DNA from 3 places in the Bradyrhizobium sp. AZCC 1719 genome. Region 1 is predicted to be linked to each of the others. Evidence: predicted binding sites of a transcription regulator. Region 1 holds the regulator's gene; each other region holds the start of a gene.

Region 1 (9,974 bases):
CCAACCTCGCGGCGATGCCGGTGGTCTCCGCGCTGGTGATGCCGGCGGGCCTGCTCGGCCTCGTCGCGATGCCGTTCGGCTTCGATCGACTGTTCTGGGCGATCATGGGCCTCGGCATCGACTGGATGATTGCGGTGACGCAATGGGTCGCGGCGTTACCCGGCGCGGTCGGCCGGGTGCCGGCCTTCGGCATCGGCCCGCTGATTGCGGCGAGCCTCGGCATCATCCTGCTCGGCCTGTTGCGCACGCCGCTGCGCTGGTCGGGTGCGGCGCTGGTACTATCAGCGGCGCTGTGGGCGGCGAGGGTGCCGCAGCCGGATATCCTGATTTCCGCCGACGGGCGCAATGTCGGGGTGCGCGGCCAGGATGGCCGGCTACATTTGATGCACGCGGGCAAGGGGTCTCGGGACGTCTTTCTTTTGAAGGAGTGGCTGGCGGCGGATGCGGACGCGCGAACCGCGGCTGACGCCTCGCTCACGTCAGGTGTCTCATGCGACGATCTTGGCTGCGTGGTGCAATCCGCCGGCGGTGCCCTGATCGCGCAGGCGCTCAGACCCGAGGCGTTTTCGGACGATTGCGAGCGCGCAGCAATCATTGTGACGCTGCGGCAGGCCCCGCCGGCATGCGGTGCTTCCGTCATCGGCGCCGAACGACTGCGGCGGCAGGGCGCGATGGCGTTGCGGCGCAGCCGGGAGGGATTTGTCGTCGAGGCGGTCAAGCCGAGAGGCATCGACCGCCCGTGGTCGCCGGCCATAGCCGGCGAGCGCGAGGCCGACACCACCGTGCTTGCGCCGCGCGTCGTGCCACCGCGCAGCGTCGATGCCACGCCGGCCGAGGCAGACCTGCAGGCGGAGGAGTAGATGATCTTCAGTGCTCGTCGACCGTGGGCTTGGCTGGTATTTCGAACGCGCCGAGATGGAATTCCTCGGGCGCGTCGGGCGCCGACGGCAGAGCGACCAGCGTGAACGATGCGTCAGGGAATTGCCGCCAGATTGCGAGATCTTCGGCCGTGATGGTGAGCCAGCCGTACCTGAACATGTACCGCCCGGGCTCAGTGACGCGCCCGGCTTTTTGCCACGTAACCTTGTTGACCACCGACTGCCCCCCTGCGGTGCCGAGTTCTGAAAAATGAACCACCACGATCCGCCGGCCTGGACCGGCGGATCGTATTCGCGTGGGCGTTTATCCGGTCACGATCGATTCGGCCGGAGGCGCTTCCGTCACCTTCGGCGCGCGTTCGCCACCGGTCTGGACCACCGGCAATTGCAGCACGGTCGCGCGCTGGCCTTCGCAAAGCTGCGTCACCAGCACATGGCTTCCGTCGGGAAATTCGATCGCGTCATGGTGACGGTCGGATATATGGGGGTCGATTTGATTGAACTTGCCGACCCGCCAGTCGGTGGTTCGAGTCCAGATCCACCGGTTGTCGTATTTGACGTCCTCAGCGAACGCCAGTTCGGTGCCGGGAAGCATGCAGACCGCCACTGCAGGCTCGCGTTCCGACGCAAAGCCGCGGGTCGATGTACCGCGGAATGTCGTCGTGATCAGCGTCTCGCCGACCTCGGCAGGCCGCGTAGCCACAGCATGCAGGCTATAGTCACACATCGGATGGCTCCCTCGTTTGAGATAGCTGACCCGTGTCTAGAAGGAGGCACAGGCCTCTATCAGAGTGGACATGGCGCAGAGCCTTTTCTCTGTTCTGGGCAATTCTGCGACTGGCGCACTGCGCCACATTCACAAACGCGCTAACGTGCCTTAGTTCCACACGTGCAACAAAAAACCCCGGCCACGGGCCGGGGCTCTTTTCCGTCACGGCCCGGACGGCATAATGGGTCAGTATTTGCGGTACAGCCCGATCAGCTTGCCCTGAATCCGGACCCGGTTCGGCGGCAGGATGCGGACTTCATAAGCGGTGTTGGCGGGCTCGAGCGCAATCGAGGCGCCGCGGCGGCGGAAGCGCTTCAGCGTCGCTTCCTCCTCGTCGATCAGCGCCACGACGATGTCGCCGGTGTCGGCGGTTTCGTTGCGTTGGATCAGCGCCATGTCGCCGTCGAGAATGCCGGCGTCCACCATGGAATCGCCGCGCACTTCGAGCGCGTAATGTTCGCCGGAGCCGAGCATGTCAGGCGGTACGCTGATGGTGTGGCTGCGGGTCTGCAGCGCCTCGATCGGCGTACCGGCGGCAATCCGGCCCATGACAGGCACGGCGACCGGGCGATTGCCGTCGTCCTCGGCGGCCGGCGCGCTCACCGTGCGCTTGCCGAGCGTGCCCTCGATGACGCTCGGCGTGAAGCCGCGGCGGCTGTTGGCGGCGGCTGCGAGCTCAGGCAGCTTGATGACTTCGATGGCGCGGGCGCGGTTGGGCAGGCGACGGATGAAGCCGCGCTCCTCCAGTGCCGTGATGAGGCGGTGGATTCCGGATTTCGAGCGCAGATCGAGCGCGTCCTTCATCTCGTCGAAGGAGGGCGGCACGCCGGCCTCTTTCAGCCGTTCATTGATGAAACGCAGAAGTTCGTACTGTTTGCGCGTAAGCATCGCGAGCAATCCCCCGGTTGGCGTCGTCTCGTTCCGAATCTTCAGAGCCCAAGATCGCGGAGTCCCCCAACTCCCAATCAAAGACACTAGCAGTCGAAACAAATCATGAACGGACACTATATGTTCGATATGTGTTCCGCAACCACTTAATTTCAGGTGAACGCATTGCGGTTCCGGCCCAAAGTGCTGTCGGAGCGCGGTTCAGGCGTCATTCCGGCAGCCGGAGCAGCTCGCAAGGCGAGCCCTTTGCGGCAGCCGGCGCGAACGGCGGACGTATCACAAGTGCCCGTGCCGCAGCGAGATTCCCTGATAGCGACGAGTCCTGATGGTTCACCGGCACGGCGACCAGCGTGCCGTCGTCGCGCGTTTCGAGGTAGGCGCGAAGATAGTCTTCGCGCTGGTCGTTGGCGGCGAGATCGCGGCCGAGCAGGGCGCTTTCGCGCGGGTGATGGATGGTATCGCGGCCCGATAGAGCGCGAATCAGCGGCACCAGGAACAGGAAGCCGCAGACATAGGAGGAAACGGGATTGCCGGGCAGGCCGATCACCCGCATCGCCTCCAGCCTGCCATGCATCATCGGCTTGCCCGGCCGCATCGCGATCCGCCAGAACGCCATGGCGATGCCCTCGGCCTCCAGCGACCGCTTGACGAGGTCGTGGTCGCCGACCGAAGCGCCGCCAATGGTGATCAGGATGTCGGCGTCGGCCTTGCGAGCACGGCTGATGCCTTCCGCGGTCGCGGCGACGGTGTCGGCGGCGATTCCGAGGTCAATGATTTCTGCTCCCTCGGCCCGCGCCAGCGCCCGCAAGCTGTAGCCGTTGGAATAGACGATCTGGCCGGGGCTGGGGCTTGCGCCCGGCATCACCAGTTCGTCGCCAGTCGCCAGCATCGCAACTTTCGGGCGACGGTGCACTGCAAGCTCCGGGTAGTTCATGCCGGCGGCGAGTGAGAGGTCGCGGTCGGTGAGGCGGCGCCCGCGTTTGAGGAGGAAGTCGCCTTCGCGGAAATCAACGCCCGCGGCGCGGATATGCCGCCCCGGAACGGCAGCTTCCGTGATGGTGATATGATCACCCTCTACGCCAGTGTCTTCCTGGATGATGACGGCGTCGGCGCCGTCGGGAATCACGCCGCCGGTAAAGATCCGCACCGCTTCGCCCGGGCCGACCTTCCGCTCGAACGGGCGGCCGGCGGCGACCTCGCCGATCACCTTCAGCCGTGCGCTGACATCGGCGGCGTCAGCCGCGCGCACCGCATAGCCGTCCATCGCCGACATCGCCTGCGGCGGCTGCGTCCGCCGCGCGGCGACGTCGCGTGCGAGAATGCGGTGATACGCCTCATCGAGCGCCACCATTTCTTCAGGGACGGGATCGGCGCCCGCAAGGATGGCAGACAATGCATCGGCAACCGGCATCAACGCCACGGGCAGACCTCCCTCAAATTCCAAGTGCGGTCAGTGCCCTCGCCACGTCATCCGTCGATGTCACGTGGATGGCAGAAAGGCCGCGCGCCCGCGCACCTTCGATATTGGCAGCCGAGTCGTCGAAGAACAGGATCCGCGACGCCGGCACGCCGATCGCTTTTACCACATGATCATAGGCTTCGGCGTCGGGTTTGCGCAAACCGATGCTGGAGGACAGGAATATCTCGCGGAAATGGCCGAGCACATCCGCATAGGCCCGCGAAAAATGTGTGACATGGGCCGGATTGGTGTTGGAAAAAGCATAGAGCGGCAGGCGTTTTGCTGCACGCGCCAGGAGCGGCGAAATTCCGGGCATCTCGCCGGTGAAGATCGCGTTCCAGCCTTCCAGGAACTGCGCGTCCGTGATGCCGATGCCGAGCGACTGGCGCAGACCTGCAAAGAACGCCGCGTCGTCGATCCGGCCGGTCTCGTGGTGCTTGAAACTGTCGTCCACCACAAAGCGTCCGGCGAGGTCGGCAGGCGCGCAGCCCGCATGCCCTGCCCAGCACGTCATTACCTCTTCGAAACTGATGTCGAGCACGACACGGCCGAGGTCGAACAGCAAGGGATCGACGGAATGGGGCACTGGCGGCGAATTCATGGCAGTCGTTTACAAAACCGGACCGGCCTCGGCAACGGCCACGGCGATTTGCGTCGCGGCCCAATCCGGCGCTTAAGCCCGTACGCCGGCTGTGCTAAGGCTTGGGACCAATTTCTTGGGGCCAATTTCAGGGAGTAGTCGCATGCAAGTTGTTGGCAGAATCCTGGGCGCTGTCGCCGTGATCGCTTTTTTGGCCGGATCCGCCGCCGCCCAACAAGGTCCCGCCAGATATGGCGAGGAGGACAAGCCCAAGACGCCCTCGCAAATCGCGGCCGAGAAGGACGCCGAGCGGGCCTACCGGAGATCGCTCGGCAACATCCCCGAGCAGCAGAAGAATTCGGACCCCTGGGGGACGATGCGCGGCGACAGCACACCGCCGAAAGCGGCGGCCAAGGCGCCGGCAGCGAAGTCAAAGGCCAAATCCGCCGAAGGCGCTGCAAAGTAGAAGATGCCGGCTAGCCAGGGCACGACGAACTCGCCATCTAACGTGATGATTTCATTCACACTCTGAAAGCGACCGTATTGCCCCCGGTCGGCGTGCCTTGATCCGACCAAAAAGCCATTGTGAGTTGGCGGGGCCGGGACAGGGGCGCCGATTCACAGGGATGGTGTGGGCGTCCGTAGAGATAGAGGGACGCCCCACGATGCGCAGGAATTTTGCCTTTCTTCTCGGCACGGTGACGGGTGCGTGTCTGACCGCTCTCGTGATCGGACCTCAAGGGGCGCATCTGGTGGCGGCGGCAAAGGCCGCGGCCCGTTCCGACACCTACACCCAGCTCAATCTGTTCGGCAATGTGTTCGAGCGGATCAAGACCAGCTACGTCGAGAAGCCCGACGATTCCAAGCTGATGGAAGGCGCCATCAACGGCATGATCTCGGCGCTCGATCCTCATTCGCGGTACATGAATGAGAAGGGCTGGAGCGACATGCAGGAGACCACCCATGGCGAGTTCGGTGGGCTCGGCATCGAGGTGACGATGGAAGACGGCCTCGTCAAGGTGGTGACGCCTATCGACGATACGCCCGCGGCCAGGGCCGGCATGCTGTCAGGCGACGTGATCACCCAGATCGACGACGAGGTCATCCAGGGCATGACCCTCGAACAGGCGGTGGGCCGGATGAAGGGCCCCGCCAACAGCAAGATCCGCCTCAAGGTCGTGCGCAAGGGGGCCGCCGCGCCGATCGACGTCGCCATCGTGCGCGAGATCATCCGGGTGCGGCCGGTCCGCTTCAAGGCCGACGGCGGCGACATCGGTTACATCAGGATCACCCGCTTCAACGAGCAGACCACCGACGGCTTGAAGAAAGCCATCGCCAGCATCTCGAAGGAAGTTCCGCCGGAAAAACTGACGGGCTATGTGATCGATCTCCGCAACAATCCCGGCGGGTTACTCGACCAGGCGGTGTCGGTTTCGAGCACCTTCATGAACCGGGGCGAGGTGGTCTCGACGCGTGGCCGCACTTCGGAGGAAACCCAGCGCTTCACCGCGCGCGGCGGCGACATCACCAAGGGCAAGCCGCTGGTCGTGCTGATCAACGGCGGCTCGGCTTCGGCGTCCGAAATCGTGGCCGGCGCGCTTCGCGACCACAAGCGCGCCACGCTGATCGGCACGCGCACTTTCGGCAAGGGCTCGGTGCAGACCATCATTCCGCTCGGGCAGGGCAACGGCGCGCTGGCGCTGACCACGGCGCGCTACTTCACGCCGTCGGGGCGCTCGATCCAGGCCCAGGGCATCGCGCCCGACGTCGAGGTGCTGCAGGACGTGCCCGATGAACTCAAGGGCCGCGCCGAGCTGAAAGGCGAAGCCTCGATGCGCGGCCACCTCGCCGCCGACGGCGCCGAGCAGACCGGCTCGCAAGCCTACGTCCCGCCGAACGAAAAGGACGACAAGGCGCTCAACGCCGCGTTCAACCTGCTGCGCGGCGGCACCGTGAATGCAAATGCAGTCACGGCCGCGAAACGGGCGGTGCCGAACTAAATTCAGAACCCACCGCGTCTTTGCGAGGCATCCGGCGGCGCTTTGCGCCGACCGGGTGGCTCGCAATCAGCGCGTAGTATGCGGCGCGCGTAGCGATCCACAAAACATGATCGTTTTTGAAACTCTCATCTCCATCCGCTCGTAGCTCGCGTCGAACACCACGCGCGTTCGAACGGAGCAGTCATGTCGAGAAGATGGATTTTGCCGGCCCTGATCCTGTCGGTTTGTTCGAGTGGAGCCCTGCAGGCCAATCCGCTGGATTCACCTGGCGTCGTTTATATCGACGGGCTGCCGTGCAATCGCGCGTGCCAGTCCTACATGGCCTGGTCTGATCAGACATTATCTGCCCGGCACCGCGCGGTTCGCGAGACTGAAATCGCGGTGCCGGCTGAGGCCGAAACCGCAAGACCAGAACACGCCAGTCCCGCACGCGTAGCGAGGCAGGGCGCCTCCGTTTCCCGCACCGCGCCGCGCAGCAGCAAGGCGGCGTCCAGTACGAGGCCGCCAACCGCCAAAAAGGCCGCCGCTCCCGCTCTCGCAGCAGCCAGGAAGAACATTCCGGCGGCTACGGCGCCAGTGGCTCGCGAAAAGGCTGTCGCGGGTGGGCAGCCGCCGGAGCGCAAACTGGAAATCTCTGATAGCCCCGAGCCCAGTCAGGCAGCCGCCGTCGCTGCGTCGCAGCCTGCGGAGGCTCCCAAGTCGGAGGTCAAATCCGAGGTCACCCTGCCGCCGCCGGCCACGCTTGAGATCGCCGCGACGCCTGCCGCGCCCGAGGCGACTGCGTTGCCTCCCTCGGCCGGCGTTACTCCCGCTCCGGCTTCTCGAACCATCCAGCAGCAGCTTGTGGAAGCGACGGGAATGGCCGATCTCGTCACGGCGATCGGGACGGGGCGGGAAGCGTCCAGCAAATCGGACAATCCGGAAGCAGCACCCGCCGACGTGAGCGATACTGACAAGACTGCATCCGTATCGACAGACAGTACGGACAATCTGGTGGCGCTTGTGCTGGCGCGTCCGGAAATTGAATCGTTATCCGACCTGAACAACAGAAACATCGCGATCGAGGAGAAGCAATCCGCATCAAGTGGACGCGTCAGCGCCGCCTTCATGGCGGCGGGAGCTGCGGAGGTCCAGTTCAGCGAAGGACAGCGAGGGGCAATCGAGCGGCTGATCAGCGGCGAAGTCCCGGCCGCGGTTCTGACGTTGGCCTCGCGCGAAGCAGCGGAGTGGTTTCCCGATATCGAAGGCTTCAGGACTTTCCGGGTGCCGCTGAAGGCGAGACTTTAGCAAACCGTAATTCGTGCGCGGTGGCCCAACGACTAGGTGTTGGCAGACTTCGAGCGGGCGCAGGAATCCGCGGCACTGCGCTGGACTGACCGAACGTGTCAAAATCTCACGGCGAGCCGGCCTCGGACGGCGTGGTCTTCGGCGTTGCGTGCGACCTGGCCCTGGTAGAGAATGCCGAGCGTGGTTTGCGCATTGAGATGCAGGTCAGCGCCGGCTTCGAGGAGCGCGCTGTTGCGCGCGAGCGGCGCGCCCGCGATCTCGAAGGCAGTGCCTCCGCTCGCGAAGGAGAGGGTGGTGACCGGCGTCACATCGCCGAGCACGTGCTGCCAGGCGGCGGAGAGGCGCGGCGCCAGCGTCATTCCCCCGACCGCGACGCTGGTGGCGAGCCGCGCGCCAAGCGTCGCGAAGCCCGCCTCTTCGCGGTCGCACGCACCCGTGAGCGCCGCGACGCCGCCCTTCTCCGTGAAACCGCTTGTCCTCGCCTGCACCCAGGCAGCTCCTGCGAACGGCTCGAGCGCGACCGGGCCGAGCCCGAAACCGTAGCCGATCTCGCCAAACACCTGAGTGGTGCCGCCATGATAGGCGGCCGACGCGCGATCGACAAAGCCCGGAAACGCGATGGTGCGGGTGGTGTCGATCTGGTGGTACGAATAGGCCATGCCGGCGCGCGCGCTCCACGCGCCGGCGCTGCCCGCGCCGTAGAACGCCGCGTGGCCGCTCTCGACCGAGGCCGAGCTCGCGCGCGCGTCCACGCCGACCGCGGAGTCCGAATAGCCCGCCGCGAAGCCGAAGCGCCAGTCATCAACAGCGGCGTCGAGCCCCGCGACGGCGCCAGCGTGGCGGCGAGCGACCGTTGCCGCATTGCCATCGCCGTCAATGCGACCGCGCGCACCGAGTCCCTGCGCCCAGAAGGTCAGGCGGGACGAGTCCGTCTTCGGCTCCGGCACGGTCCCCGGAAGGGCCGCGCGCGCCGCCGTCCCGCCTACCGCGTTGTCGAAGGACGCCTGGCGCAGGCGGCCGAGCACCGCGTCGCGCAGATCGCGCGATTCGTCGACGAGCACGCCCGCCGTACTCGCATGCAACTCGCCCGAGAGTGCATCGAACGCCTGCCGCGCCTGCGCGGCTGTGCCGTAGAGCACCGTATTGAAGATGGGATTGCCGAAGCCCAGCGAATCGACGCCGGTGCCGGTGGCAATCTGGTTGCGCGTCCAGCCGACGCTCGCGAATGCCGTGCGTGCGAGGGTGAAGAATACGTGGTCGGCATTATAGGACACGGTCGGCGTTATGAAGGCGGACGAGGTGAGATTGGAAGTCACGCTGTCGAACGTGCCGGCGATGCCGCCAGTCGCCGTGAGAATCGTGTAGGTGGTGCCCGGCGCGTAGGTCCCGGGCGCTGCGACCACACGCAAGGCACCGCCGAGCTGCGCCGCGCCCGTGACATCGGTGCGATCGGCGCTCGTCGGCGCGATCTCGACCAGGTAGGTCGAGGCCGCCGACAGCACGAGATTGCCCTGCACCGTGATGGTGCCGATCGAGTTGCCGGGCGAGAGCGTGCCGGCGCCGATAGTCGTTGCGCCAAGACGACCAGTGCCCCCGACAAGACCGCCGCCATCCACCGTCAGTGGTGACGAGGCGATCGAGCCGTTCACGATGAGCGTGGCGCCGTTGACGGTCGTGGGACCCGTGTAGCTGTTGGCAGCCGTCAGGATGGTGGTGCCGGACAGCACATTGACGCTGCCGTTGCCGGTCATCGTCGACCCAAACACGTAGTTGGCGGCCGTATGATTGAAGTTGATCGTGCCAATGCCAGCGCCGAACGCGACGCTTGCCGTGTCGAGCGTGCCGGCGGCCGCCGCCGGACTGCCTGCCGCCGCGCCGATGTTCAGCGTGCCACGCGAGCCGGCCTGGCTTGCCACATGCACGGTGCCGGCGTGCACCGTCGCACCCGCCGCGACGGTGAGCGTACCGGTGCCGGAGAATCCGACATTGAGGTCTCCGGAATTGGTCCATGTCGAGCCGGCGCCCGTCACCGCCACGGTTCCTTGCGAGCCGATGGCCGATCCGATGATGGCGGACGCGCTGCTCACAGATCCACCGCTGTCGATGGCGAGCA
Region 2 (9,974 bases), 1.0 Mb from region 1:
TGATGATGGCTGGCGAAGGCCTGACGCGCGCCACTGAAATGGCGATCCTCAACGCCAACTACATCGCCAGCCGCCTCGATCCGCATTTCCCGGTGCTCTACAAGAATGCCAAGGGACGCATCGCGCATGAATGCATCGTCGATCCACGGCCGCTGAAGACGACGAGCGGCGTCACCGTCGATGACATCGCAAAGCGCCTGATCGACTACGGCTTCCACGCGCCGACCATGAGTTTTCCGGTGCCGGGCACGCTGATGATCGAGCCGACCGAATCGGAATCGAAGGCGGAGCTGGATCGGTTCTGCGACGCCATGATCGCGATCCGAAGCGAGATCACGGAGATCGAGATCGGCCGCTGGAAGGTCGAAGCCTCGCCCTTGCGCCACGCCCCGCACACCACCGTGCACGACATTGTCGATGATGCATGGAACCGCCCCTATAGTCGCGCCACGGGTTGTTTCCCCGATGGCATCTCGCGCACCGACAAATATTGGAGCCCGGTCGGTCGAGTCGACAACGTCTATGGCGACCGCAATCTGGTGTGCTCGTGCCCGCCGGTTGAGGATTACGCGCAAGCTGCGGAGTAGCTTTGTAGGGTGGGTGGAGCGATAGCGAAACCCATCATCGTGCCGCCCTGCGGTGATAGACGCGATGGGTTTCGCGGAGTTTATCATCGGGCGGGCCAAAGGCCGAACCCGGTGGCTCTACCCATCCTTGCTACAGTCGTGCCGCTACGGCGCGACCAGTGCCGGATTCCAGCGCCAGAGGTTATCGTTGGTCAGGTGCGTGCCACCCCACCAGCGGTCGATCGGGTTGTGCCGGCTGAAGTCTTCCTTGTGGGCGAGAACAGCCCTGCCGAATTGGGTCAGCGAGAGCTCGCTTCGCAGGTAAGCCGTGTGCCGGTCCCGCAAATTTTCGCGGTCGAGCGTGCGCAGTTGCTCGTCCAGGCCCGCCACGGCCGGTCGCGGGCCATGCGCAAGCCCATCCAGCAAATAGCCGTATTCCCACTCGCCGAAGATGCGCGTTTGCCGCAGTTGGTAGAGATGGAAGAGCGCATTCGTCAGCGAGTATCCCCGCCCGATCAGCTCGAGCATCCGCATTTCCGAGGCGCCAAGGCCTGTCGAACTTGGCAATTCTTCGAGCAGATCGATCAAAACGGGTTTGAGAAGCGGCAAGGCACTCAAATCCTTGCTGAGCAAATCGAAGCAAGCTTCCGGTGTGGGCGATCGCCAAGCCTGCCAAGCGGCGCTCGCCGTCGCCAATTCCTTTTCCGTAACCTGAACGGCCGGCGGATCCCACCGGCCAAATTTGTCAAGCGCTCTCATCTCCAGATCGACAAGACGCAGCTTCAACCTGCCAACGGTTTGCGGATAAGAGCGGAAATAATCGAGCAGCCAGATCAATTTCAGCTGCGCTTTCGGCCGCACGTCAAACCATAGTTCGACGGCTTCATAGTGCTGGCAGAATTCGGCCAGGCTGAGATCCCGGTGCTTCCTGCTTTTGCTGTGTTTCCACTGGCTACCGCCCCAGTCCGACCAGTGTGTGGCTCTGTCGAGGCTGTGGCTATCAGTGCGGGGACCGAGGTGGGCTGCGAGTTCATCCGGCGAGGGCTGCGGTCCCCAGATGAAGTCGAAAAATGCTAAATCCAGTGCGAGATCAGCGAAGTCATTCTTTAGAAAGTCCGGCAACAGCCAGCCGGTCAGGATCAGAGGCTTCATTGCTCGCTCCGACAATACAGACAAAACAAAACGGGCACTGAGGACGTCGGCAACTCAACGTCCGCAGCACCCGTCGTCACGTTTCAGGCCTTAACCCCTGAAGCGTTTCTCAAAACTTATTCGTCGTCCGCCGGCTCCTCGCCATCGGCGTCGCGCTCGGCGGGACCGGCCAAAATCTGCTCGGCGATCAGGCCGGAGTTCTGGCGGATCGCCATCTCGATCTTGGCGACCATGTCGGGGTTGGCCTTGAGGAAGGCCTTTGCGTTCTCGCGACCCTGGCCCAGCCGCTGGCTGTCATAGGAGAACCAGGCGCCGGATTTTTCGACGATGCCGGCCTTGACGCCAAGGTCGAGGATCTCGCCCATCTTGGAGACGCCCTCGCCATACATGATGTCGAATTCGACCTGCTTGAAGGGCGGCGCCAGCTTGTTCTTCACCACCTTGACACGGGTGGTGTTGCCGACGACTTCGTCGCGTTCCTTGATCGCGCCGATGCGGCGGATGTCGAGGCGGACGGAGGCGTAAAATTTCAGCGCGTTGCCGCCGGTGGTGGTTTCCGGCGAGCCGTACATCACGCCGATCTTCATGCGGATCTGGTTGATGAAGATCACCATGGTGTTGGACTTGTTGATCGAGGCGGTGAGCTTGCGCAGCGCCTGGCTCATCAGCCGCGCCTGCAACCCCGGCAGCGCATCGCCCATCTCGCCCTCGAGTTCGGCCTTCGGCACCAAGGCCGCCACCGAATCGACCACCAGCACATCGATCGCGCCGGAGCGCACCAGCGTGTCGCAGATTTCCAGCGCCTGTTCGCCGGTGTCGGGCTGTGAGATCAGGAGTTCGTCGATGTTGACGCCGAGCTTGCGCGCGTAGACCGGATCGAGCGCGTGTTCGGCGTCGATGAAGGCGCAGATGCCGCCCTTCTTCTGTCCCTCGGCCACCGTGTGCAACGCCAGCGTGGTCTTGCCCGACGATTCCGGCCCGTAGATTTCAACCACCCGTCCCTTCGGCAGCCCGCCGACGCCGAGCGCGATGTCGAGCCCGAGCGAGCCCGAGGACACCGTCTCGACGTCCATCGAGCGATCGTTCTTGCCCAGCTTCATCACCGAGCCCTTGCCGAACTGGCGCTCGATCTGGGAGAGCGCGGCGGACAGGGCCTTGGTCTTATCCATGGAGGATCCTTCAACGATACGCAGGGCAGTGGCGGACATAATACGTGCTCCTTATGGCGGGGATTCGCGAGCGGGACAAACGGCGGTGAGCGGCTTTTGGGATTCGATTTCGTCTAGGAATCTTTGTACCATCTTTGTTCTATGTTCGCAATATGTTCTTTTCGCCGCAGGGGTACTGCCCGTATTTAAGCCCCAGTGTCCTAAGTTGATTTGGCGAGTGTCCTAATTCGCCACTCCGGGCGACGGGATGGAAACCTTGAGCAAGGTCAAGGAAATTATTCCGCTGCGAACATAGCAAGAATTTAATTCGACTCCCGGCCCAAAAGGGAATCTAGTTCCCTCACCGGAACTAGCCGGGTCTTGCGTCGGTTTGGGGGCGGGACAATGCCAATCAATCGGTTGTTGAAAGACGGCCAACACACGCCGGAGCAAATCGAGCTTTTGAACAGTGCCTTCAATCACGCCCTAAACTTGCTGAGCGTGGCTGACCGTAACGACCCCCTTTGCGAGATGGTGGCTCGCACCGTTATCGAGGTCAGCGCGACCGGCACTAGGAAGCCTCGCAAGATCGCGGAAGTAGCCGTGGCGCTGATCGGCCTAAGGTAAGGCCGCCTCAGTTGGCGGCCTCTTCATTAGAGAGCTTCCAGAGCTAGACGCGGGAGTAGCGGGCCGCCTCCAGTTGGTGGCCTCTTTCGTTACAGACCCTTACCTGTGTCCTCTTCTCCAAAGTCAAAGCTCGTCTGGGTTGGGCCGCTATATCGTTTGTAATTACGATCTAGCTTATCTTTGCAGTCATGCCAGCTAGAGCCAAGCCGCATCGTTGCGACAACAGCGCCTAAGTGCTCGCGCAGCTTCGAATTAGGATAGCACCAACGGCAACGGGACCGGGACCGAACGCGCGATTGAAGGAGCCGCCTCTGTTGGCGACTTCTTCCCCAAAAGGGCCTCGCCCAAATTGAAAGGGCCGCCTTTCGGCGGCCCCCAGCCGGTACAAATTGGTTCGGGATGAAAAGCAGCCCCGGCGACATCAAGCATAGTGTTTTCCACACGCACTTTTGGAGTCCGTAACATCACGGTGTTTCCGATACCGAACTCAGGAATATCCGACCCGGCTCCCGGTGCGTCCTGACGAGGATGGCACCCCCGCTCCGCGCCTTCGCCGCCCGGACAGCCCCCAACTACGCAAACATACGGAGGTGACCCGGCACCCAGCCTCTGCATATCTCTCGCCAATGACGGGCCGACATATCCTTTTCACATGCCCACGGCTGGGCGCGAAGGTGCAGCATTGGCTTCCGGCGACCGCGCCGGAGGACGAGCCCAATTCGTATGTGTCCGTCGTCTGCCTCGCCTGCACCCGGCTTCACTTCATCCATAAGGAAACCGGGAAGCTTTTGGGCGAGGACACCGCGCCCACTGCCTCGTGAGGTTGCCGCCTTCGACGCCCTGCCCCAACCAGTCCGAACGCACGATCCGCGTGAGCGCACCCGACTTAAGTATAGTTTTGCACTTTTCCCCGGAACGGATTTCGCCGCAGTGCGTAATTGCAGCGGGTGCGGCAGGGTAGTGACGGGTAGTAATGGGGAACCAGTATTGTGCCGGGCAAGAAATACCTCACGGAACAAGCGGCAACCTTTCTCAAATTTGCAATGGCCACCACGGATCCGGAGATCGCCGCGGGCTTTCTCGACAAGGCCGCCGACCTTCGGGCCAGAAGTGAAGAGGCGCCCGACGCCAGCCCCCGGGCGCCCGATGTAGAGCAGCCGGAAGGCTAGCTCTCGCGATGAGGCCGCCGAACCGGCGGCCTCATCGTTATCCGACCTGTAAATCGGGACGTGGTGACGTCGCCTACAATTTTAAAACGTGCTTGCGGCTTCATCTGAACCGTCCTTCAAGGCGCTGCAGGCTATGCCCAGCGGCATGCAGATACAAACGACCGCCCCCGTGACCGTCCTCACCTGCGAACCCATCCTGCCGACGCTTCAACACCATGGCGCCCATCTCCTCACGTGGCTGTTGAACCTCAGCCGCACGCCGGAGCCCTCAAGGCCGCCGCAGCCCGTCCGGCCGGACGCGCCGTCGAGAACCCATATTCCGCCACGGCAGCCTCATCCGTCGCGGCAGGGATAGGAAGAAAGCCGGCTACCGGGCGGCCGCGCCCGTGCAAATCGCCGGGCAAATTTGTCTCGGGCGCGTTGAACCTTTTTCATATCGCCCCCGACAAAATTCTTGCCTGGGACATTGCATCACTCGGGGAATAGGCCTGCGCCGCCAAGCGACCATACTCCGCTTGCGCGGCGCAGTGCTTTTTGCGCGCCGCGGAAATTAGGCTGGGCAAGGGAATTCGGTCACGCCCATGGGGTTGAAGCCCCGGGAGCGGATTTCGGCCGTGCGCGTCGCGGCAAAGGCATTGCCCTCGGCAGGAACAATTGCAATTTTAAGTCAGAGGTCCGGTTTGAAGCGGTCGGGAGCCGCAGCGGGATTTCCATATGATCCACAAGGGCGTCGAATACACCGTGACGGCGGTCGCTCCGGGCATCTGGAAATGGCAATTCCGTATCGGCGACAGGGTTGTCACGGGCAAGACCGAAGCCAGGCTCAATCTGCTTGCCATCCGGCGGGTCCAGCTTCGGATTGATCGGGAGCTGAAAAAAGCCGAACGGAAGTAATTCCGCTCGGCGGCCGCTTCCACGGGCCTTCCAGCCGGAGAAGTTTCTCTGCAACTACATCAGGTTAGACCTGAGCGATAACCCGGCCTATATGCCCGGCAACGTGCTTGGGCCCGTAAAAACCCGGGGTTGATCTTTCCATACGCGAGGAATCCACTCCCGGCGGATGGGGGATCTCAGGGCCAGCGGCGGCCCATTTTACATTTGGTCAACTTGCCATGCCGATCTTCTTCTTCACCGTTCGACATGGCGAAGATGCGTGCGTCAGCAATGACGGCGCGGAATTTGCCGATCACAACGCCGCGTGGAAGGAAATGACCGGGGTTTGCGGCGACATGATCGCGGACGTTTCCCGCAAGCTGCCCGAAAACACCGAGTGGCAGATGGAACTGCTGGATGAATCCAAAAAGCCGGTATTCCGGATTCGCCTGGTGGCCGAGACGCTGCAGGATCCTGATTAAACGGACGGCAAATTAGTCAGGCGTGGGCCTTCCGGGAAGCGGCATCGGGTTCACCTGGCGGCGCCACGCCGTTGCGCAGCTCCCGGGCGGAGACGAAGCGGACGCCGACCAATTCGCCCCTGCGCCAGATCAGCGTGCATACCCGCCGCACCTCGCCGCCTGCGGTGAGAGAAAGGCCGAACACCTTGGGAACCGCGAGGTCGCCCACATCCAGGCAGGCGCCGTTCTCCGAAATGTCGAGGACGTAGCACTCGATCCATGGCGCATCCGGCGCCGGAATCAGGAATCCCGGCTTGCGCAAGTCGACCCGAACGAACTTGCGGGCACCAAGGTCTTTGCGGTCTCTCGCCATGATTTCTCCTGTCGGGTCGTCCTGTCGCAGTCTGCGTCATTCCGGGGCTCGCGAAGCGAGAACCGGAATCCATTGAACCGCATAGGCCGGGGTGAAATGGATTCCGGGCTCGTGCTCCGCACGCCCCGGAATGACGGAGAAAGCAACGGCCGTCCGCCCCTCTCGCCCGCGTCCGTCCGTAGAGCTAGGCGGAATACCTCAATACCGGGTTATCGGAATCCGGCAAAAATCGGAGAGTCGATGTTAATTTCGGCGCGAGGTGGAACCGCGTCGCCTAATCCGCGCTGGCAAGCCGGCGCATGGTGAATTCGATGTCGCCGCCGGGCAGCTCGCGCCAGCTCTCGACCGAGCTCATATAGGCTGCCTTGGGATAGCGGTTGAGGAAGTCGCGCGCCCTCAACCTCGCTTGGTCGCGCGGCAAAGTAAACGTCTCGCGCAGGTAGCCGTCGCCCAGCTTGCGCCGGCCGGCCATCCGGCTCGCGAGATCGCGCGGACGAAAGACCATGTCGTAACTCCAGACACGATGACGACAGGTCAAATATAGGGGTAGCGGCGAACGAATCCTACCCGCCGCTTTGGCAGGGAAGCTACTGGCTGGTGCTGCCGGTCTTGTTCTTCTTGGCGGGCGCCGCGGCCTTGGGCGCCTCGGTGCTACGCATGGTGCCCCAGGGATCGGAAGAGGTCTTGGCGTCGGGAATCTTCCGCAAGGAATCCTTGTAAGCCTTCTCCTTGATCGCTTCCTGCTCCCTTTCCTCCGGCGATTTGGACTGGAGTTCCGGTATCAGGTTGATATTCGGGGTCTGCGCGTGGGCCGGCACCATCAACAACACCACCATCGCGGCCGCGCTCAGCATTCTCATGACGCTCTCCTCTGGATGCTTTCAGCGTTTCGGCAAAGATACCACCGACGCAACCGCCAAGCCAAGCACGCGCGGGCCTCGCCTTTGGTTCGACGCCTAGCTTGCGGGATTTCGGCGCTTGCGCCCAATTGCTTTGCCGATCGCGCCGTATTCGTCGCCCACCGCCGCTGTCCCCTCGCCGCAATGACCACTACAATGCGCCGACAACAAGATCGGACGAGGAAACGGAACGTTCATGCAACAACAGCCACAAGCGGGAGAATTCGGCATTGCGGAAGCAACGCGCGTGCTCGGCGAGGTATTTGCGCCATGGGTGATGGATCTCAACCTGTCGATCGAGCGCTTTGACTCAGCTCCGCCCGGCGATGCCGCCGACTGGCAGCCGGGCGCGATCCTGCGCCTGCCGTTCTCGGAGCGGCTGTGCCGCAATGGCGGCACGGTCTCGGGCCAGGCGCTGATGGCATTCGCCGACACCGCGATGGTGATCGCCAACCTCGCCGCCAACCGCGGCTACCGCGCAATGACGACGGTCGACCAGACCACGCATTTCATGCGCGCGGTCTCTGCCTCCGACGTACTGGCCGATGCGCGCGTGGTCCGCCTCGGGCGCACCATGAGTTTTGGTCGCGTCACGCTGCTTTCCGCTACCGACAACAAGCCCGTGGCGATGGTCTCGAGCGCGTTCGCGATGCTGTAGCGCCGTAGGGTGGGCAAATGCGCCCTTGCGCCGTGCCCACCATCTATCATCGAGCACGCTTCCCGATGGTGGGCACGCTTGCGCTTTGCCCACCCTACAAACTGCGAACTGATTTGCCACGCACCCAAGCGAAATTTCAATGCGCGGCTGCGACCAATTGACACGACGGCAAATCACTTCTGATTTTCCGAAATCGTGTCAAGCCCGGGAATCAAAAATATTCCGCTTAACGCGAGAGGCAAATCAGCGGCATAACTCCGACCGTCTCACCCATTGAGGGGCGCTCGCGATCGTCACGACCGTGCGGTGAGATGCGATGGACGACGATGGCGCGCTAGACGTACGCGCCGGAAGCGTACGGCGAAGTCGTGTGGTTCGGGCGCCGCGGTGCTGGCGTTAAGCTGCGTGAAACTATTTGCGCAGCGACGGAGGCAAAAGAGCCGTTCTCCGGGAAGAGCACGAAGTAAGCCGTAAAGCCATTGCGCAGGGAAGGCCGGAGTGTTTCCGCTGTACCTGTATGCTCGTGTGCGTTTCCTTTATGCGCAACGGCACACGAGACCGCGGGTGCAGCCAGCACCCGGTCTTCCCTGCGCCCTCTCAACGAGAGGGCGGGAAGTTATCAGGCAAAGCTCGGACAGCTTATGTCGCGAGATCGCAAACGCACATTCAATTGTCGTCACCCGCCAACGGGTCGCGCGAATGCGCGCCCGATGACAGGCTCCGGCGGGTGACCCAGTATTCCAGAGACAGCAGTGATTGAATCGAGAGGCCGCGGCGTACTGGTTCCCCGCATTCGCGGGGATGACAGTAGTGTGTGCGTCGCTTCCTCCGCGTCATTGCATTGCGAGCGAAGCGACTTGTCCGCCGAAGCTCAACGAGCGAAGGCGGAAGCAATCCATGCATCCGTTATGCCGCGAGATGGATTGCTTCGCTTCTCGCAATGACGTGGAAAGGCCGCGGCGTACTGGATCGTCCGGTCAAGGCCGGACGATGACAGGAGAGGATGCATTTACTCACGCCCTACCCACCCTGCTCCGCCGCCAGCGCCACAGCACGATCGCCACCACCACGATCACCAAGCCAACCGCAATCGCCCCGCTCATAAATCGCCCACCGGGCCGGTCGATGGTGCGCGACCACAGCGAGGGCGCCTCGCCCGGCCGCGCCAGGCGGAACGCCACCACGCTGTCGCCGATCGTAGTGCCCGACTCGGAATGACCGCCGGCGCCGATCGCGACATATTGCTCGCCCTTCCAGATGTACGTCATTGGATTGGCAACGCCCGGCACCGGCAGCCGGCCCTGCCACAGCTCCCGCCCCGATCGGGCGTCGAAGGCGCGCAAATAGGCATCCATCGCGCCGGTGAAGATGAGGCCGCCGGCGGTGATTGCGACGCCGCTGATGAGCGGCGTGCCGAAGGGAAAAGCGATGCCGAGCGGCGCACGATCTTCCGTGGTGCCTACCCTCGATCGCCAGAGAATCTTCCCCGCCTTCAGATCGACCGCGACCATCTCGCCCCAAGGCGGCCTGTTGCACAACAGCCCCAGCGGCGACAGTGCAACGGCGCGGGTCATCGCAAACGGCGTGCCGTGTTGCCGTCCGAAGTCGTGACCGGGCGGCGGGCTAAAGCCATCGGCCATAGCGGCACGTGGAAGCAATTTGATAATGTGAATTGCCCGCGTCGTATTGGCGTAAAGGATCTGGTTGACCGGATCGAACGCGGCGCCGCCCCAGTTCACGCCGCCGCCGGTCATTGGAAACACCACGGTGCCCTGCGTGGACGGCGGCGTGTAGAGGCCTTCGTTGCGGGCAGAGGCAACCTGCGCGCGGCAGGCCCCGCTGTCCAAGAACGGAATCAGGCCGAACACGTCGTCGGCCGAGATCTGTTGTGGCAGCAGCGCCGGCACGTGGGTCGGGAACGGCTGCGTCGGCGAGAGCTGCTCGCCTTCGGCGCCGCCCTGCGGCACCGCGCGTTCCTCCACCGGCCACACCGGCTCGCCGGTATCGCGGTCGAGCACGAACACAAAGCCTTGTTTGGTGGGCTGGAT
Region 3 (9,974 bases), 110 kb from region 1:
CGCTTTGCGGTGACCGCTGACATTGTGCCGGCGGGCATGCAGGACCGCGAGTGCCAGCATGATCGGCACAAAGATCGACAGCAGATGGATCGGGCTGAACGGCCCGAACATCCGGATCTCATGGATCCAGAGCGAGCTGATCGCGACCGCAGCCATCAGCACGACCCAGATCCAGCCGATGGTCCGGTGCGGCAGGGTTCCCTTCGGTGCTGCGAATTGCACGATGCCAAGCGCAAACGCCGCCATGGCTGCGAAGGCATGCAACGGGATCGTCCCGGGCGCCTCTAGCAGCGGTGCGAGGCTCATGGTGGGCGCTCCAGATCCGGTTGGCGTTCAAGGCTGGAGCAGCTTAAGCGAATTACCTCATGTGAAGATTAACAACATAGCGGCTGAGCGAGCCGACCGGGCACTCGGATCGTGACGCTCCTGTAGACAGGTTTTCAGCCGGCGGATTCCTGCGGCGGCACATCAGCCGTAAAGCAGGCGTCAACGTCCGTTCCCGCAAGCGAATTTCTTGCTAGCGAAGACCCTGCTCTCGAACGGAGTAAGGCCCTAGAACGGGATGTCGTCGTCCATATCACTGTTGCGGCTGCCCGCCGCGACTGCCCGCCGCGGCGCGGAGCTAGCCGGACCGCTCGAGCCGAAATCACCGGAATCATCGGAGCCGAAGCTGCCGCCCCCGCCGCCGCTGCGGCCGTCGAGCATGGTCAGGTTCGAGTTAAAGCCCTGCAGCACGACCTCGGTCGAGTATTTGTCGACGCCGCTCTGGTCGGTCCATTTGCGGGTCTGCAACTGGCCCTCGATGTAAACCTTGGCGCCCTTCTTCAGATATTGTTCGGCGACCTTGCAGAGCCCCTCGTTGAAGATCACCACGCGGTGCCACTCGGTCTTTTCCTTGCGCTCGCCGGTGCCTTTGTCGCGCCAGGTCTCCGATGTCGCGATGCTCAGATTGGCGATCGGCCGCCCGTCCTGTGTCCGCCGGATTTCAGGATCCTTGCCGAGGTTGCCGACCAGAATCACTTTGTTCACGCTTCCCGCCATCGCCGCTCTCCACTCGATATCGCCGGCAAAAATCACTGGTCCGGCCCGCTTTCGTGCCGGCCATCTTCAATTCTTGACCTGTCGCTTGTCCGTTTCCGCGTCCGCTCCAGGACATCCGGACCCTATACACCGACAGGCCCCGCTGACTTGGCGATCCCTCGGCAAGTCGCCGGTTATCCACATATAGCATCGCCTACGCGTGCGTTCCAGCTTTGTTCCGCAAACAGCTCACGTCTGCCCGGCTGCGGCCTTGCAATCTATGGGCGAACCCCGGGAACTCACGGGGGAACCGAAAGAGACGAAATGGAACCCGAAAGTTCCCGTCTCGGTTCCAATTATACCAGATAAATCATAAGCTTCGTTCCATAAACTTGGTTGGCGGCTGTTGCATCCGGGACACGCCATTTCCGCGCGAGTCGCGCTATACCATTCTCCAGCGGCGCGGGCGCTCGCGTCACAACAACGCTTCAGGCCTAGCGGGAAGCGGACAAAACTGGGGAAAGATCATGAAGAAGTATCTGTTAGCTACAGTTGCTCTCATTGCGTTCGCTGCACCCGCGGCGGCGGCCGACCTCGCTGCGCGTCCTTACACCAAGGCGCCGCCAGCCCCGATCGCCGCTGTGTACGACTGGAGCGGCTTCTACATCGGCGCCAACGGCGGCTGGGGTACGAGCCAGAAGTGCTGGGACCTCGTGACGGTGGGCGGCGCGTTCATCGCGGACGAGGGTTGCCATGACGCAGACGGCGCCACCGCCGGCGGTCAGATCGGTTATCGCTGGCAGGCCGGCACCTGGGTGTTCGGTCTTGAAGGCCAGGGCAACTGGGCCGACTTCCGGGGCAGCAATGTGAGCCTGATCGATCCGACGCTCCGCAACGAATCGCGCATCGATGCGTTCGGCCTGATCACAGGCCAGATCGGCTACGCCGCCAACAACGTTCTGTTCTATGTCAAAGGTGGTGCGGCCGTTACGGCGGATCGTTTCCGCCAGTTTGATGTTCCCACCGGCGTCCTAGTTGCCGCCACCGGGGATGACACCCGTTGGGGCGCCAGCGTCGGCGCGGGCATCGAATTCGGCTTCGCTCCCAACTGGTCGGCCGGCGTTGAGTACAATCACCTGTTCATGCAGGACCGCACCCACGACTTCGTCACACCGGCCGGCGTCCTCTTCGGCACCGACCGCATCAGCCAGGATGTCGATCTCGTGACCGTTCGCGTCAACTATCGTTGGGGTGGCCCGGTCATCGCGAGGTACTGATCGCAACGCCAGCGCGGAACTACGGAAAGGCCGGCTTCACGCCGGCCTTTTTGTTTGGCTGCTGATACGATCAGGACGTCGACATAATCACCGCGCGCATCAGCTGTAAGGTCGGCGGCCCGGTGATCGCCAGGTACTGATCGTGGACGTTTTCGACCCGACGCTGAAAAGGCCGGCCCCGCGCCGGCCCTTTAGTTTTGGTTGTAGCTCGGTACAGTTGCCGCCCGCTGCGGTTGTGCCGCCCACGATTTTGACCCACATGTGGTATTCCGGCGACAGCATTTTTCGGGAACTTCGCGCTATATCGCCAGGCAACCTCAAATTGACGGCTGAGGAAAGTTGCGTTGGAGCCGCGAAAGGAAAAAGAAAGTGAAAAAGATTCTGCTGACCACCACTGGCCTGATCGCGCTTGGTATGGCGCCCGCGATGGCCGCCGATCTCGCTGCCAGGCCCTACACCAAGGCTCCGCCGATGGCGGTTGCGGTGTACAACTGGAGCGGCTTCTACGCCGGCGTTAACGGCGGCTGGGGATCGAGCCGACAGCGTTGGGACGAGACCAGCCTCGGCGTCGCTCCGATGGGCAGCCATGACGCAACCGGCGGCACCGTCGGTGGTCAGATCGGCTACCGCTGGCAGGCCGCTTCGTGGGTGTTCGGCGTGGAAGCGCAGGGCAACTGGGCTGACTTCCATGGCAGCAATGCGATCCCGCTTCTTCCGGCGTTCACCAACGACACTCGTGTCGACGCCTTCGGGTTGTTCACCGGTCAGGTCGGCTACGCAGCGAACAACGTCCTGTTCTACCTCAAGGGCGGCGCCGCCGTGACCTCCGATCGCTACCGTTTGCTTACGACCGGCACTGGTGTCTCGCTCGCCAACAGCGTCGATGACACCCGTTGGGGTGGTGTCGTCGGCGTTGGCCTGGAATATGGCTTCGCCCCGAACTGGTCGGCCGGCATCGAATACAATCACATGTTCATGCAGGACAAGACCTATAACTTCGTGAGCAACGGCGTCGTTTTCCCGGCTGGCACACTGGTGGCCCAGACCCGCATCCGTCAGGACGTTGATGTCATCACCGCTCGCATCAACTACAAGTTCGGCGGGTACTGATCTCCGCGTCACCTGAGTTCCCAAGATTGAGAAAAGGCCGGCCTTGCGCCGGCCTTTTTTAATGTGCGGCACTGCCACCTGCTGCCATTACAACTGCTCTTCGAATTTCGATGCGTGTTCTTCAGGCGAACCGGTCCCACTTCGCTTGAAAACGCTACGAGCGCAAACAATCCGTTGATGATTCGCGCGCGGCACTGGAAATTCCCTCCCGTTCTTCCTATGTTCCGACTTTCAATCAACGGCGCCTGGCGGCCCTTGGCCGGCAATGCGCGCCCAACGTGGCGCGCGCCTCGCGCCTGGAAATGCCGATATGGATGAAGTGCTAAGGGCGAAGCGCCAACAGAACGCCGGCTCCGCATCGCGTGCGATTACCATCCGCGGTGCGCGCGAGCACAATCTCAAGAATGTCGATCTCGAGATTCCCCGCGACAAGCTCGTCGTGTTCACCGGCCTCTCCGGCTCCGGCAAATCCTCGCTCGCCTTCGATACCATCTATGCCGAGGGCCAGCGCCGCTACGTCGAATCGCTCTCCGCTTACGCGCGCCAATTCCTGGAGATGATGCAGAAGCCGGATGTCGATCAGATCGACGGCCTGTCTCCTGCGATCTCGATCGAGCAGAAGACGACGTCGAAGAATCCGCGCTCCACGGTCGGCACCGTTACCGAGATCTACGACTACATGCGCTTGCTGTGGGCGCGTGTCGGCGTGCCCTACTCGCCCGCCACAGGGCTGCCGATTGAAAGCCAGGTCGTCTCGCAGATGGTCGATCGCGTGCTGGCGCTGCCGGAGGGCACCCGGCTCTATCTGCTGGCGCCGGTCGTGCGCGGCCGCAAGGGCGAGTACAAGAAAGAGCTCGCCGAATGGCTCAAGAAGGGCTTTCAGCGCGTCAAGATTGACGGCACTTTCTATGAGCTGTCGGAGGCGCCGACGCTCGACAAGAAATTCCCGCACGACATCGACGTCGTGGTCGATCGCATCGTGGTCCGTTCCGATCTCGGCCAGCGGCTCGCCGAAAGCTTTGAGACCGCGTTGAAGCTCGCCGAGGGGCTTGCGGTGATCGAATATGCTGACGCGCCGGCAGGCGCGCCTGCGGCCGAGGACAAGAAGAAAACCGCAAAGATTCACGACAAGAGCGGGCCGGAACGGATTCTGTTCTCGGAGAAATTCGCCTGCCCGGTCTCCGGATTCACGATTCCCGAAATCGAGCCGCGGTTGTTCTCATTCAACAATCCCTATGGCGCCTGCCCCGCCTGCGGCGGCCTCGGCATCGAGCAGCACATCGACGAGGACCTCGTCATTCCCGACAAGGAATTGACCTTGCGCAAGGGTGCGATTGCACCCTGGGCCAAGTCGTCCTCGCCCTATTACATCCAGACGCTGACCGCGCTCGGAAAGTTCTACAAGTTCACGCTCGACACCAAGTGGAAGGACCTGCCGAAGAAGACGCAAGGAGCCCTGCTGCACGGCTCCGGCGACGACGAGATAAAATTCTCCTACGAGGATGGCGTCCGCTCCTACGATACCAAAAAGCCGTTCGAGGGCGTCATCACCAACCTCGAGCGCCGCTACCGCGAGACCGAGAGCGAATGGGCGCGCGAGGAGCTGGCAAAGTATTTCTCCGATATCCCCTGCGAGGCCTGCAAGGGCCATCGGCTCAAGCCGGAGGCGCTCTGCGTCAAGATCGGCGGCAAGCATATCGGCGAGATCTCGGAAATGTCGGTGAAGCGCGCCGGCGAATGGTTTGAAAGCGTACCGAAGGCGCTCAACGACCAGCAGAATGAGATTGCCGCGCGCGTGCTGAAGGAGATCCGCGAGCGGCTGTCCTTCCTGCTCGACGTCGGCCTGAATTACCTCACGCTCTCGCGCTCTTCCGGCACGCTCTCCGGCGGCGAAAGCCAGCGCATCCGCCTCGCTTCGCAGATCGGCTCGGGGCTGACTGGCGTGCTCTATGTGTTGGACGAGCCCTCGATCGGCCTGCACCAGCGCGACAATGCGCGCCTGCTGGAGACGCTGAAGCGGCTGCGCGACCTCGGCAATACCGTGATCGTGGTCGAGCATGACGAGGACGCGATACGTCTGGCGGACTACGTGCTCGACATCGGCCCCGGTGCCGGCATGCATGGTGGCCATATCGTGGCGCAGGGCACGCCCGCCGACATCATGCGGAATCCGAAATCGCTGACTGGCAAATATCTCACCGGCGAATTGTCGGTGCCGATCCCCGAGCGCCGGCCGCCGAACCATCGCCGCACCATCAAGGTCGTCAACGCCCGCGGCAACAATCTGAAAAACGTCTCGGCGGAAATTCCGCTGGGACTATTCACCTGCGTCACCGGCGTTTCCGGCGGCGGCAAGTCGACGCTGCTGATCGACACGCTCTACCGTGCCATCGCGCGCAAACTCAACAACGCCAGCGAAGGCGCCGCCCCCCATGACCGCATCGAGGGGCTGGAGCATATCGACAAGATCATCGATATCGATCAGTCGCCGATCGGCCGCACCCCGCGCTCCAACCCTGCGACCTATACCGGCGCCTTCACCCCGATCCGCGAATGGTTTGCCGGCCTGCCCGAAGCCAAGGCGCGCGGCTACGAGCCCGGCCGCTTCTCCTTCAACGTCAAGGGCGGCCGCTGCGAGGCCTGCCAGGGCGACGGCGTCATCAAGATCGAGATGCACTTTTTGCCCGACGTCTACGTCACCTGCGACACCTGCAAGGGCAAGCGCTACAACCGCGAGACGTTAGAGGTCCTGTTCAAGGGCAAGTCGATCTCGGATGTGCTCGACATGACGGTGGAGGAAGCCGCCGAATTCTTCAAGGCGGTGCCGCGCGTGCGCGAGACGTTCAAGACGCTGCACCGCGTCGGCCTCGACTATATCCACGTCGGCCAGCAGGCGACGACCTTGTCCGGCGGCGAAGCCCAGCGCGTCAAGCTCGCCAAAGAGCTCTCAAAGCGCGCCACCGGGCGCACGCTCTACATCCTGGACGAGCCGACCACAGGGCTGCACTTTCACGACGTCGCAAAGCTTCTGGAAGTGCTCCACGAGCTGGTCGCGCAGGGCAACACGGTGGTCGTCATCGAGCACAATCTCGAAGTCATCAAGACCGCCGATTGGGTCATCGACCTCGGCCCCGAAGGCGGCGACGGCGGCGGCGAAATCGTCGCTTGGGGCCCGCCGGAGGATATTGTGAAGGCGCCGCGGAGCTATACGGGCAAGTTTCTGGCACCGGTGCTGAAGAAGGCGGAAGGCAAGCCGCGGAAGAGTGCGGGCGCGAGCGAGGCGGCGGAGTAAGGCTCCTAGGGAAGAATCATGTCAGCAATTCCCGTTGAGGCTTGGGACCTTTTCATTTCTCACGCATCAGAGGACAAAGATGCGTTCGTCAGGCCGTTGGCTTTGGCACTGGAACGTTTCGGTTTGCGGGTTTGGTATGATGAGCATACTCTCAGCTTGGGCGATAGCTTGAGCAGAAGTATCGACAAAGGTCTCGCAAATTCCGATTTCGGCGTTGTTGTTCTGTCTCCTGATTTCATCGCCAAGAGGTGGCCGGAATATGAGCTGCGCGGGTTGACCGCGCGAGAACTGACTGGCGCAAAAGTTATACTTCCTGTCTGGCATAATATCATTCATGAACAGCTTCTTCGGTTTAGTCCGCCGCTTGCCGACAAGCTAGCAGTCCGCTCCGATCAATCGACGCCGTTACAAATCGCGGTCAAGATAATCAAAGCGGTACGCCCCGATCTGTTTACTAGAATCCTGCGACGTGTTGCGCACTATCAGGCGATTGACGCGGCAACCACAGTCGAAAAGACCGTATCAGAACTCAAGCTGGGCCCGATTCAACACGAGGTGCTTTCACCGGAGTTGATAAGTCGGATACGCCTAATCCGCTCTGCCCTTTGGGACGTGTATCCGCATTCCATGGCCTTCTGGATGGACAGTTTCAAACGCGACTCTCATCCTTCTAGCGAGGTAGCACACTGGGAACACGTTGCTTCTGTTTATCTGGAATATCTTGCGGTCGCTAAACCCACCTCTGACGAGAAAAAGCGATCTATATTTGACTTCATTTCGACCCTGTGGATGGGTACGAGAGCACTTGAGATTGGGCCTCCGCCCGAAGGCGCCGAGACGATCATTGAAATCTATGGATACAATCAACCCCTATATGATTTTCAAGAAGATGCCTTTCCTTCCGAACTCAAGACGGGCGTCGCAGCAAGGCGACCGGACGCATCATACGACAAGGAACATTTTCCGAAGGATCTTCCCGAAGATCTCATACGAGAACTTATGAGATCGGCTAAAATCGAACGGCCGAAATTTTCACCCGCGTAAGGGTTCAGCGCAGCGAAACCCGTCGCCTTGGCAGGCGCTCAATGCGCTATCCTTAGCATTCGGCCAACATCCCTCACTTCCCCACAAACTCGATAATTGCTTCCCTACGTTTGATTGCGGATTGAATCTGCGGCAATGACCGCAACAGCCGAGCAATTAATGTTCGATTGTCGATATTGCCGACTCGAATCCACAGAATTACCGGGCCATCGTCCCTTGCAGCCCGCAGAAGTGCGAAGTCTCGATCCTTGGTAACCAGAATGGCGGAGCGAGCTACGGCCTCTTCCCAAATCTGGCCGTCGGTTGCCGTGGCCAGACCGAGATCGACGACATGCGACGCTTCGCAGCCCGCCTGACGGAACGCTACGGCGAGCGCGGCTGGCAACTGGGCGTCGATCAGAAACAGCAAGCCTATTCCGCCGCAATGATGGGATGATCCGCCTGGCGAGCCGCGAATGCCAGGACCGCATCGATATCGGCGCTCTCGAGGTAGGGGTAATCCTCAAGGATCGACGCGCGCGACTGTCCGGCCGCGAGCAGACCCAGGATATCCGCGACAGTGATGCGCAAATTTCGAACGCAGGGACGGCCATGCATCCGCTCGGGATCGATGGTAATTCTGGTCAAAAGGTCTGACATCGGGTTACTCTTTGCCTCAACTATAGCAGCAGAAACGGGCCTTGTCAGTCCAGTCGCCTAGGATCGGTGGAGCGACTTGTCCGTTGCTACCGACGGGCAAGGGCGGAAGCGATACCATCACCTTGACCGTGCGCAAGCAGCTCCCGCGGCGGGACCGTATCTCCCGCGGCGGGACCGTATTCTGTCTCCTCCAAAGCTAGAATGCCGTGTTTGACGACGTGCCGCCCTACACCCCCCAATAATGCGGATGCGGTCGCGAGCGGTCGCCCCAGTCGAAGGCGTCGTCATCGAGCTCGGACGGGCCCGCGCGCAGATCTTCCAGTGTTACGTCGGATTGGTAGACCTGACGCGCGGGATCAAATCGGAGCGCGTCCCACCGGATCGGACAATGATGGTGGCTGCCGAGCAGCCCGCCGGTTTTGATGACGGCGTAGGCAACCGTTCCGCTCACCTTGTCGAGCATCAGCCGCTCGATCGAGCCGAGTTTTGTGCCGTCGCGTCCGTAGACGTTTACGCGCTCGACGCGATCACTGGGCACCAGGGTATGAGGCATGGCGTCCTCCCTGTTTTCCCTTGTTCGGTCGATATAATAGCACAAACGAGCCCGGAGTAGATGATCCAGCCTGCGACAAAATCTGCGGTACGTACTGGATGGGTGGAGCGACTTGTCCGCCGAAGCTCAACGAGCGTAGGCGGAAGCGATACCCATCAAAGTCGTCGTACGATGCAACATGGTGGGTTTCGCTTGCGCTCTACCCACCCTACAAACCTTCACTCCTCGATCGCGGCCTGCACGAATCCGTCCGGATCGTCGCAAAACTCGCGCAGGACCTTGTAGTGGTCGGTGTCCTTCAGCATCACCGGCTCCAGCCCGTACTTCGTCAGTCGCAACAGGGTCGCATTCGGATAGGCCATCAGCATCGGCGAATGCGTGGCCATGATGATCTGGCAATGCCCGATATTCTCCATCCGTCGCATCAGCTTCAAAAACTCGATCTGGCGCGCGGGCGACAGCGCGGATTCTGGTTCGTCGAAAATGAAGATGCCTTGCCGCTGGCAGCGCTCCTCGAAGAAGCGCAAGAAGCCCTCGCCGTGGGAATGGGACAGGAAGTCAGGCGGAGGACCTCCTCCCATTGGATATTTCTGGGCCATCTCGTCTAAGTAGCGGGCAACCGAGAAAAAGCTTTCGGCGCGGAAAAACCAGCCATTGGTGATTTTGGGTAGCCAACTCGCCCGCAACGCGTTGGACAATTGCCCCCCCATTTTTTCCAACGCCCATGAGTGGTCGACCGTCATGTACCCCTTGCCGCCGCCGGCTTCGTCATAGCCGGCGAGCACGGCGATGCCCTCGAGCAAGGTGGATTTGCCGGTGCCATTCTCGCCGACGATGATCGTGATCGCCTTATCAAAGCTCAGCTCGAAATCATCGCGCAGCAGCGGCAGGCAGAACGGATAGGCCTCGCGGTTGGTGATCCGCGCCGGCTCCAGCCAGATGCGCTTGAGGTACGGCGCCGGCAGATTGATCGCACGATTGCGTTTGTAAGCCATGGTTCGCAGCCCCGCGGAACAAAGTCATTCGTAACGGTTATACA

What was found. Region 1 encodes LexA, which represses DNA repair genes until DNA is damaged. Its sites were predicted from a motif close to TGTTCNNNNTGTGTTCNG; they were not measured.
Region 2: a site for LexA is predicted at 3,030-3,047, ahead of recA (recombinase RecA). Genes of this name have one in related genera too.
Region 3: a site for LexA is predicted at 3,617-3,634, ahead of uvrA (excinuclease ABC subunit UvrA). Genes of this name have one in related genera too.

The regions. Positions count from the first base shown of each region.
Region 1 is NZ_JAZHRU010000001.1:5,162,823-5,172,796, forward strand. It holds partial or broken gene V1292_RS24240 (ComEC/Rec2 family competence protein) at 1-860, shown strand, start outside; gene V1292_RS24245 (hypothetical protein) at 868-1,137, opposite strand; gene V1292_RS24250 (hypothetical protein) at 1,183-1,605, opposite strand; gene lexA (transcriptional repressor LexA) at 1,834-2,535, opposite strand; gene V1292_RS24260 (molybdopterin molybdotransferase MoeA) at 2,744-3,955, opposite strand; gene V1292_RS24265 (HAD family hydrolase) at 3,969-4,595, opposite strand; gene V1292_RS24270 (hypothetical protein) at 4,738-5,040, shown strand; gene V1292_RS24275 (S41 family peptidase) at 5,240-6,574, shown strand; gene V1292_RS24280 (hypothetical protein) at 6,758-7,861, shown strand; gene V1292_RS24285 (autotransporter outer membrane beta-barrel domain-containing protein) at 7,960-9,974, opposite strand, start outside.
Region 2 is NZ_JAZHRU010000001.1:4,122,465-4,132,438, reverse strand. It holds gene gcvP (aminomethyl-transferring glycine dehydrogenase) at 1-587, shown strand, start outside; gene V1292_RS19335 (hypothetical protein) at 732-1,718, opposite strand; gene recA (recombinase RecA) at 1,835-2,926, opposite strand; gene V1292_RS19325 (hypothetical protein) at 4,483-4,662, shown strand; gene V1292_RS19320 (hypothetical protein) at 5,377-5,556, shown strand; gene V1292_RS19315 (DUF6894 family protein) at 5,775-6,017, shown strand; gene V1292_RS19310 (PilZ domain-containing protein) at 6,034-6,369, opposite strand; gene V1292_RS19305 (hypothetical protein) at 6,644-6,874, opposite strand; gene V1292_RS19300 (hypothetical protein) at 6,957-7,229, opposite strand; gene V1292_RS19295 (PaaI family thioesterase) at 7,465-7,926, shown strand; gene V1292_RS19290 (pyrroloquinoline quinone-dependent dehydrogenase) at 8,940-9,974, opposite strand, start outside.
Region 3 is NZ_JAZHRU010000001.1:5,269,593-5,279,566, reverse strand. It holds gene V1292_RS24780 (DUF2306 domain-containing protein) at 1-306, opposite strand, end outside; gene V1292_RS24775 (single-stranded DNA-binding protein) at 553-1,041, opposite strand; gene V1292_RS24770 (outer membrane protein) at 1,548-2,297, shown strand; gene V1292_RS24765 (outer membrane protein) at 2,667-3,407, shown strand; gene uvrA (excinuclease ABC subunit UvrA) at 3,718-6,699, shown strand; gene V1292_RS24755 (toll/interleukin-1 receptor domain-containing protein) at 6,718-7,743, shown strand; gene V1292_RS24750 (DUF5615 family PIN-like protein) at 7,817-8,152, opposite strand; gene V1292_RS24745 (DUF433 domain-containing protein) at 8,155-8,382, opposite strand; gene V1292_RS24740 (PRC-barrel domain-containing protein) at 8,609-8,935, opposite strand; gene V1292_RS33940 (AAA family ATPase) at 9,154-9,645, opposite strand; partial or broken gene V1292_RS33935 (AAA family ATPase) at 9,718-9,819, opposite strand.